Linked DNA regions of Simiduia agarivorans SA1 = DSM 21679. The protein of the gene in region 1 interacts with the protein of each later gene in a pairwise test. Links are inferred from orthologs where the notes say so. Each region holds a gene or a part of one and is shown in the gene's direction. Other genes may lie near its edges.

Region 1 (4,965 bases):
GCGGTGATTGATGCGCTGCCTGCGACCGAAGAGGATTGGGGTACGGAGTATCTGGCGCCGGTGTTGTCCATTCGGGTGGTCGACGATATGGCGGCAGCCATCGACCACATAGAAACCTATTCTTCGCGCCACACCGATGTCATTGTCACCGAGGATTATTCGCGTGCGCACCAGTTCCTGCGCCAGGTGGATTCAAGTTCGGTGATGGTAAATGCGTCCAGCCGCTTTGCGGACGGATTTGAATACGGTCTCGGCGCCGAGATCGGCATCTCCACGGACAAGTTACACGCGCGCGGACCGGTGGGCCTCGAGGGCCTGACCTCACAAAAGTGGATTGTTTTCGGCACCGGCCAGATACGCCGCTAGGTCCCCGGTATGGCCCGACACCGTCAGGCCATACCCCGCACCAGCCGCTATAGTAGAAATATTGGTGCAATGGGCACCCTGTTAAAGAGCGAGTCAATGAGTACAGAATTAAACGCAATCGTGATCCAGGCTTTGGAAGATGTGAAAGCCAAGGACCTGGTGACACTGGATGTGTCCTCCCTGTCGGACGTGATGGATACCATGATCATCGCCTCGGGTACCTCCACGCGGCATGTGAAATCACTGGCTGAAAATGTGGTGGAAGAGGCCAAGAAGCACGACATCCGGCCGCTGGGTGTGGAAGGTCTGGATGCGCCCGAATGGGTATTGGTGGATTTTGGCGATACCATTGTGCACGTGATGATGCCCGCCACCCGCGAGTTATACGATCTCGAAAAACTCTGGTCCATGAAGCCCGGCGAGCGCAGCTGATGCGCATCCGGCTCATCGCCGTGGGCACCAAAATGCCCGCCTGGGTAGAGCAGGGCTGGCAGGAGTACGTCAAACGTTTACCGCGGGAAATCAGTCTGGAACTGGTTGAAATCCCGCTTGGTACCCGCACTAAAAGCAGCTCCACCGCCGCAGCCATTGCCAAAGAATCCGATGCGATCCTGCAGGCGATTGGCGCCAACGACAAAGTCATCGCACTTGAGGTCAAGGGCAAGGACTGGAGCACCGAGCAGTTGTCGGGCCAGCTCGCCCAGTGGCAAATGGATGGCGACAATGTGTCACTGCTGGTGGGTGGCCCCGATGGGCTGAGCGATGCCTGCCGGGCCCGCGCGCAAGTGCATTGGTCTCTGTCCCGTCTGACATTGCCGCATCCGTTGGTCCGGGTGTTGTTGGCCGAGCAGGTTTATCGCGCCTGGACCATTCTGGCCAATCACCCCTATCACAAATAATTGAATCTTTTGGCTGTGCGCGTGTCTCATTCTCTTGTGAGAGTGTGATAACGTTGCGCTCGCAGGTCCTGGGTGTGCCTGCGCTCCTGAAAAGCCATAACAAGTGCGAATGTCCGACCATCTACAGATAAAAGACCATCATCGCGAAGCACGTGTATTCGCCCGCCGGGCCGGCGTGGCGGGGATACTGATTCTGGGATGTCTGTCGCTCATATTTGTGCGTTATTACCGGCTCCAGATTACTGAGCACGAAGACTATGTGACCCGCTCGGATCGCAATCGGGTGCAGGTGCAGCCGGTGGCGCCCACACGGGGTCTGATATACGACCGCAGCGGACGACTGCTGGCGGACAATCGCCCGAGCTATACCCTGAGCATTGTGCGCGAACAAACCACAGACCTGGACACCACTCTCGAGACCCTCAAACAATTAGTTGCCTTGGATGAGCAGGATTTGTCCGCGTTTGCCGAGCGGCAAAAACAACGGCGCCGGCCGTTCGAAGCGATTCCCCTGCGCTATCGCCTGACCGAGGCTGAAATTGCCCGTCTGGCGGTTAATGAATACCGGTTGGACGGGGTGGAAGTCAGTGCCGAGCTGGTGCGTTTTTATCCTTACGGCGAACTGTTTGCGCACTCCATTGGTTATGTGGGCCGGATCAATGAGCGTGAACTGGCCGCCTTTGACGAGGATGCCTATGCGCGCTATTCCGGTACCCACACCATCGGTAAGCTCGGTATCGAAAAATCCTATGAAGACCAACTGCTCGGGCAGGTGGGCAGTCAGCAGGTGGAGATCAATGCGCGCGGAAGGGTGCTGCGCACGCTCGATACTCAACCGCCGGAAGCCGGCCAGAACCTGACGCTCACTCTGGATGCGCATTTACAGCAAGTGGCCCACGAGGCCCTGGCCGGTCGGCGCGGTGCTGTGGTGGCCATCGATGTCAATAGCGGCGGCATACTTACGCTGGTGTCCACACCGTCGTTTGATCCCAACCTGTTTGTCACCGGCATCAGTTATGCCGATTACGATGCGCTCAGCCAGTCGCGCGATTTGCCCCTGTTCAACCGCTCACTCCAGGGCCAGTACCCACCGGGTTCCACCCTGAAGCCCATGTTGGGGCTGGCGGGTTTGCACTACCGTATTGTGGATGCTAACAGCCGGGTTCGGGATCCGGGCTGGTATCAACTGGAAAACGACGAGCGCTTTTATCGGGACTGGAAAAAAGGCGGTCACGGTGCCTGGGTGAATTTGCATACCGCGATTGAGCAAAGCTGCGACGTGTATTTTTACGATCTGTCGTTCCGCATGGGCATTGATCGCATGCACGAATTCGGCAGCCATTTCGGGTTGGGCAATAAAACCGGTATTGACGTGCCCAACGAGCGTTCGGGTATCTGGCCGTCGCGGGCCTGGAAGCGCGCCATGCGCGGTTTGCCCTGGTTCCCCGGTGACAGTCTGAATATGGGCATTGGCCAGGGCGCGGTGTTGACGACGCCACTGCAGCTGGCGGTGATGACCGCCACCATGGCCAACAAGGGCATAAGGTACCGGCCACACCTGGTGCAAGCGGCCAATCAGGTGGTGATTGAGCCCGAAGTGGTCGATACACAAAAAATTTCAGCCGGTGATTGGCAATTGGTGGAGCAGGCCATGGAAGCGGTGGTCCATAACCCGCGCGGCACGGCTCAAAGTATCAATCGCAAACTCAATTACAAGATCGCGGGTAAAACCGGCACCGCACAGGTGGTGGGCATTGCCCAGGGTGAGGAGTACGACTCCGAAGCACTGGAAGAACGCTTGCGTGATCACGCCTTGTTTGTCGCCTTTGCGCCCGCCGATAACCCGCGCACTGCGGTTGCGGTGATTGTCGAAAATGGCGAAAAGAGCAGCGAGGCCGCGAAGATTGCGCGCACGCTGTTTGATGCCCAGTTTACCCAGGAAGGGCAAACCAGTAGCAGCCAGGTGACACCCGCCTGGCTCGGCAGCGGAGGCCAACCATGAAAACCGGAGATTTCCGCCGGCGCATGCCGGAAGCGCACGCGGATCTGCGTCGCAAGGCCAATGTTCTGCAGGTGCTTCACATTGATCTACCGTTGCTGGTTTTGTTGCTCGCGTTGGCGGCCTTCGGGCTCACTGTGCTCTACAGTGCTGCAGGCAGTGAGTTGCATTACGTTAAACGCCAGTCGGTGTTTTTTGTGATGGGGTTTATCGGCATGTTTATTGTGGCGCAGATTCCGCTGGCCATGATGCAGCGGTGGGCGCCTTGGGTGTATGCCGGTGGCGTGCTGTTATTGATATTGGTGCTGTTGGTCGGCAGTGGCGCCAAAGGTGCACAGCGCTGGCTGGGTGTGGGTGGCTTCCGGTTTCAGCCCTCGGAAATTCTGAAACTCGCGGTGCCGGTGTTGCTGGCCGGCTACCTGGCCCGGCGGATTTTGCCGCCGGGGTTCAAGCATGTGATCTGGTCTCTGGTGCTGATCGGTTTACCGACAGTGCTGATTCTCAAACAGCCGGATCTGGGGACCTCGCTGTTGATCGCACAGTCTGGTCTGGTGGTACTGTTCTTTGCCGGTCTCAGTTGGCGCTACATTATCGGCGCACTGCTATTGGCGCTGAGTGCTGTGTATCCCATGTGGCAATTTGTGATGCATCCCTACCAAAAACAGCGGGTGCTGACGCTGTTAAATCCTGAAGCCGATAAACTGGGTGCCGGCTGGAATATTATCCAGTCTAAAACGGCTATCGGCTCGGGCGGGCTGGAGGGCAAAGGCTGGCTTGAGGGTACGCAATCGCACCTGAATTTTCTGCCTGAAAGCCACACGGATTTTATCATTGCCGTACTGGCGGAGGAGTTTGGGCTGGTCGGTGTGATGCTGCTTATGGCGCTGTACCTGTTATTGCTGATGCGCGGTTTTTATATCGCGCTCAGAGCGCAGGATTCGTTTGGCCGTTTGTTAGCCGGTGCCCTGACGTTCACCTTGTTTGTTTACGTATTCGTCAATATGGGGATGGTGTCTGGTTTGTTGCCTGTGGTGGGTGTGCCGTTGCCCCTGGTCAGCCACGGTGGTACCTCGTTGCTGACCTTGATGGCGGGATTTGGTGTTCTGATGGCGATCAGCACGGAGAAACGCAGGGTGACTTTGTAAAGCCGGCGCAGTTACCGGCAGACGTAAAAGCACTAAAGGCTGAATTTTTCCGGCCTGTGCACGCAACAATTTTTTCTGGCGTGCCCTGTGGTAGGGTAAGTCAGCAGTGAAAAACGATGGAGTAACATGTTTAAATCTTTGAAAACGATGACCGCGTTGTTGTTGGGCTCTGCAGTTACACTGGCGGCGCAGGCCGATTACAGCAAACATCCCGATGCGAAGGCACTGATTGATGAGCTGGTGGCCAGCGAAGTGGCAACCCAGGCGCAACTGGCGCAGTGGTTTGCCAGTGCCAGCCAGCAAAAAAGTATTCTGGAGGCCATTGCCCGGCCCGCCGAAAAAACCAAAACCTGGGCGGAATACTCCCGCATTTTTCTGACCGGTGATCGCATCGACAAAGGCGTCGGTTTCTGGCGTGAACATGCCGATACCCTGGCGCGGGCTGAAGCGGAGTACGGAGTGCCCGCTGCCATGATTGTTGCCATTATCGGTGTTGAGACCCGTTATGGTCGCAATATGGGCAGTTACCGGGTGATCGATGCGCTCTCGACCCTGG
Region 2 (4,143 bases), 1.6 Mb from region 1 along the record:
TCACTGCAGAGCCCGCCACGGCTACAGCCGCGTTCTGGGTCTTGCATTTCGCCTGCTGGACGACCTTCTTGACCACGTCGGCCACCACTTCCACATCGGCAATATTCTTCTCCGATACGGCGTTTGGCGGCAGGGCCCGGACGGCGTAACTTTCAACACGGTAGCGCTCGCCCTGGCGGGACAACTCAAGCAGCTTGACGGACGTGGAGCTGATATCCAGTCCGATCACCGGTTTTGTCTTTTTCTCGAGAAATCCCAAAATCCCCATTTTTCTATCTATTTCCGTAACTTACAGTCAAGTTATGTTATAGCACTTTAAGTTAAGCCTGCAACAATAGTCGCAATATGTAAAGCCCGGAAAAGCCCGTATAATGGCCGCCTCACAGTTGGAACCACCTAAGCTACTAATTCCTATGGAAAAATTACCTAAGAAGTACCGCTGGTTGCGGGTTATGGGCTGGCTCACGCTGACCGGAATCAGCGCTGTTGCCCTATCTGCCGGGGGGCTCTACCTGTATCTCAACCCTAAATTGCCCTCTGTGGAGACGCTTAAACAGGTGCGTCTCCAAACCCCACTGCGCGTGTATTCGGCCGATGGAAAGCTGATTGGCGAGTTCGGAGAGAAACGACGCAGCCCTATCCGCTACGACCAGATCCCTCAGGCATACATTGACGCCATACTTGCGGCTGAGGACGACCAATTCTACAAACATCACGGCGTCTCCATTAAAGGACTTTTGCGAGCAGCTTCACAAATATTGCAAACAGGCCAGATTCAGGGCGGCGGCAGCACCATCACCATGCAGGTGGCGCGCAATTTTTTCCTGACTTTTGATCAGACCTTTTTGCGCAAAGCCAACGAAATTCTGTTGGCGATCAAAATTGAGACTGAACTCACAAAAGAAGAAATTTTAGAACTCTACGTCAATAAAATTTACCAAGGCAATCGCGCCTACGGCATCGAGGCGGCTGCACAGGTCTACTACGGCAAAAGCATAGACCAATTAACCTTGCCGCAACTGGCAATGATTGCCGGTTTGCCAAAAGCACCTTCGCGCTATAACCCCATTGCCAACCCCCCGCGCGCCACCACCCGCCGCAATTGGATTCTTGGGCGGATGCTGGAACTGGGCAAAATAACTCAGTCTCAATACGACGAAGCCGTAGCCGCTCCCTTGACCGCCCGCTTTCACGAGTTCGCGCTGGACCTGAGTTCACCCTATGTGGCAGAAATGGCGCGCCAGCAAGTATTGGAATTCTATGGTGAAGACGCCTACAACGATGGTTTGCGCGTATACACCACCATTGATACCCGCCTGCAAGCCACCGCCCAGCAAGCAGTGATCAATGGTCTGCTGACCTATGACCGCCGCCACGGCTATCGCGGTCCGGAAAAAAACCTGCGCCAATCGGGCCTGCCTGAAGATGAACAACGCTCCCGCTATCTGGACGAGCTGGTGCGGCAGCCCGATCTGGGCGGATTGGAGCCTGCGGTGGTGATTCAGATAAACGAACAAAGCGTGGATGTGCTGCGCGACAACAACCAGACCGTCACTATCGCATGGGAGCAGGGGCTGGCCGATGCCAAGCGATACATCAATGAAGACCGCGTAGGCAGCCCGCCGCAAACTGCCGGGGAAGTACTTAAAGAAGGCGATTTAATTCGCATTCAATCTAAAGACAACCAGTGGTGGCTCGCCCAGATCCCCGTTGCCCAGGCATCATTAGTGGCACTGGATCCAGAAGATGGCGCCATCCGGTCGCTGGTCGGCGGATTTGATTTCCGCCAAAGCCATTTTAATCGCGTGGTGCAAGCCGAGCGGCAGCCCGGCTCCAGTTTCAAACCCTTTATTTATACGGCAGCGCTCGAAAACGGCTTTACGCCCGCATCGCTCATTAACGATGCGCCGATCGTATTCGAAGACGCCAGTCTCGAAGGCACCTGGCGTCCGGAAAACGACGGCGGCCAGTTTCTTGGCCCGATCCGCATGCGACAAGCGCTGTACCAATCGCGCAACCTGGTCTCCATCCGTATTCTGCGCTCCATGGGCATCAATAACACCATTGAGCAGCTGAGTCGCTTTGGCTTCGACACCAGCAAGCTGCCCAGGGACCTATCCCTTGCGCTGGGCAGCCATGCATTGACGCCGCTGCAGATTGCCACCGGTTACGCGGTATTTGCCAACGGCGGCTTCCGCGTTTCGCCCTATCTGGTGAGCCACATCACCGATGTCAATGGTGAGCTGCTGTTCGAGGAAAACCCGTTGCGCGCCTGCCGTCAGTGCCCGGAGCGGCTGGCACAAGAGCAGCCAAAAATAGAACAACCGCTCGCCGACACTCCTTTGGATGAAGCCGATAACCTCGAGGCGCTGCTGGCCCAGACGCCGGAGCCCGCACCCGAAGAAACCGACGCTGGTGAAGCACCGATCCGGCTGGCCGATCGCGTCCTGAATGAACGCGACGCCTACCTGATCGACTCGATGCTGCGCGACGTGGTGAAAAAAGGCACCGGCCGCAAAGCCATGGCGCTGGGCCGGGATGACCTGGCCGGCAAGACCGGCACCACCAACGGGCCGCGCGATGCCTGGTTCTCAGGTTACAACCATAAGCTGGTGGCCACTGCCTGGCTTGGCTTTGATCAGAATTACCTGCTCGGCCGGCGCGAATTCGGCGGCACGGCCGCACTGCCCATCTGGATCGATTTCATGGCGGAAGCCTTGAAGGGCATTCCGGAGCAACACCGGCGCCAGCCCGACGGCATCATTACAGTGCGCATCGACCCCAAAACCGGCAAGCGCGCGCAACCCGGCAGCCAGGGTGCCCTGTTCGAAATTTTCAAAGCAGAAAATGCGCCGCAGGAAACCGATACCATTCACGGCCTGCAGCAATCGTCAGAAGACAGCGAAGAAACCCTGCCGGAAGAGTTGTTCTGAGTGGAAACCCCCTGCGCCATAGCGCAGGGGCATCACTCACAGTTTTATATCCGCCAACCCCGCCAACGGGTAGTGATCGGGGAATGGCAGATGCGCCACTCCGGTGTCCACTGCCGCCTGCGCAACCGCCGCGGCGACCCGGCCGAGCAACCGCTCGTCAGTGGGTTTAGGCAGGATATAGTCGCGCCCGAATTGTAAATCCACACCGCCGTAGGCACGCCGTACGGCGTCGGTCACCGGCTCCTTCGCAATCGCGCGAATCGCCTCCACCGCGGCCAGCTTCATGTCCTCGTTGATGATGGTGGCACGCACATCCAGTGCACCACGGAACAAGAACGGGAAACACAGCACATTGTTCACCTGGTTCGGAAAATCCGAGCGGCCGGTGGCCATGATCAGATCATCCCGCACACTGTGCGCCAGCGCAGGATCGATTTCCGGATCGGGATTCGAACAGGCAAACACCACCGGGTTGACCGCCATCCGGGAAAGCTGCGCCGCGTTTAACAGATTAGGTCCCGACACCCCCAAAAACGCATCGGCGCCCTCGATTGCATCATCCAGCGTGCGCGCCGACGTGGGCGTGGCGAACAAGGCCTTGTATTGGTTGAGATCGGTGCGACCACTGTGGATCACGCCTTTGCTGTCGAGCATGGTGATGTGTTCCGGCTGGGCGCCGGCCGCCATCATCAATTTACAGCAGGCCGTGGCGGCAGCACCGGCTCCCAGGCACACAATACGTGCATCCTCGATGGATTTACCCTGAATTTCCAGCGCATTCAACATACCGGCCACTGTCACAATCGCCGTGCCGTGCTGATCATCATGGAATACCGGAATATCGCAGCGCGCTTTCAACTGGTTTTCAATCTCAAAACATTCGGGCGCTTTAATGTCTTCCAGATTGATACCACCAAAGGTAATCGCGATGCTGGCAACCGTTTCAATAAACTGCGCCGGCGATTCCGATTCAACCTCAATATCAATGGAGTTAATGCCAGCAAAGCGCTTGAACAAAAGCCCCTTGCCCTCCATCACGGGTTTTGACGCCAATGGCCCGAGGTTACCCAACCCCAGGATGGCGCTGCCATCGGAAATCACTGCCACTAAATTGCCTTTGCCGGTATAGCGATAGGCCAGTTCCGGATCGCGCGCGATTTCGCGCACGGGCTCTGCCACACCGGGGCTGTAGGCGAGGGATAAATCTTCC

What was found. Proteins that work in one complex are often made in the same cells at the same time.
Region 2: the proteins of mrdA (region 1) and M5M_RS14440 interact in binary tests that used the Escherichia coli proteins (3 or more experiments, as listed by UniProt). The link is inferred for Simiduia agarivorans SA1 = DSM 21679 from one-to-one orthologs.

The regions. Positions count from the first base shown.
Region 1 is NC_018868.3:1,595,164-1,600,128, reverse strand. The notes cover bases 835-3,820. They hold mrdA (penicillin-binding protein 2), read left to right. Parts: upstream 835-1,374; coding sequence 1,375-3,267; downstream 3,268-3,820. Other genes in these bases: rodA (rod shape-determining protein RodA), read left to right, coding at 3,264-3,820; rlmH (23S rRNA (pseudouridine(1915)-N(3))-methyltransferase RlmH), read left to right, coding at 835-1,265. Outside these bases: M5M_RS07055 (glutamate-5-semialdehyde dehydrogenase), read left to right, coding at 1-366; rsfS (ribosome silencing factor), read left to right, coding at 463-798; more of rlmH, read left to right, coding at 798-834; more of rodA, read left to right, coding at 3,821-4,409; mltB (lytic murein transglycosylase B), read left to right, coding at 4,536-4,965. UniProt on the Escherichia coli protein: Catalyzes cross-linking of the peptidoglycan cell wall. Responsible for the determination of the rod shape of the cell. Is probably required for lateral peptidoglycan synthesis and maintenance of the correct diameter during lateral and centripetal growth.
Region 2 is NC_018868.3:3,193,797-3,197,939, reverse strand. The notes cover bases 64-3,173. They hold M5M_RS14440 (penicillin-binding protein 1A), read left to right. Parts: upstream 64-413; coding sequence 414-2,933; downstream 2,934-3,173. Other genes in these bases: M5M_RS14435 (malic enzyme-like NAD(P)-binding protein), read right to left, coding at 2,970-3,173; M5M_RS14445 (pilus assembly protein PilM), read right to left, coding at 64-268. Outside these bases: more of M5M_RS14445, read right to left, coding at 1-63; more of M5M_RS14435, read right to left, coding at 3,174-4,143. UniProt on the Escherichia coli protein: Cell wall formation. Synthesis of cross-linked peptidoglycan from the lipid intermediates.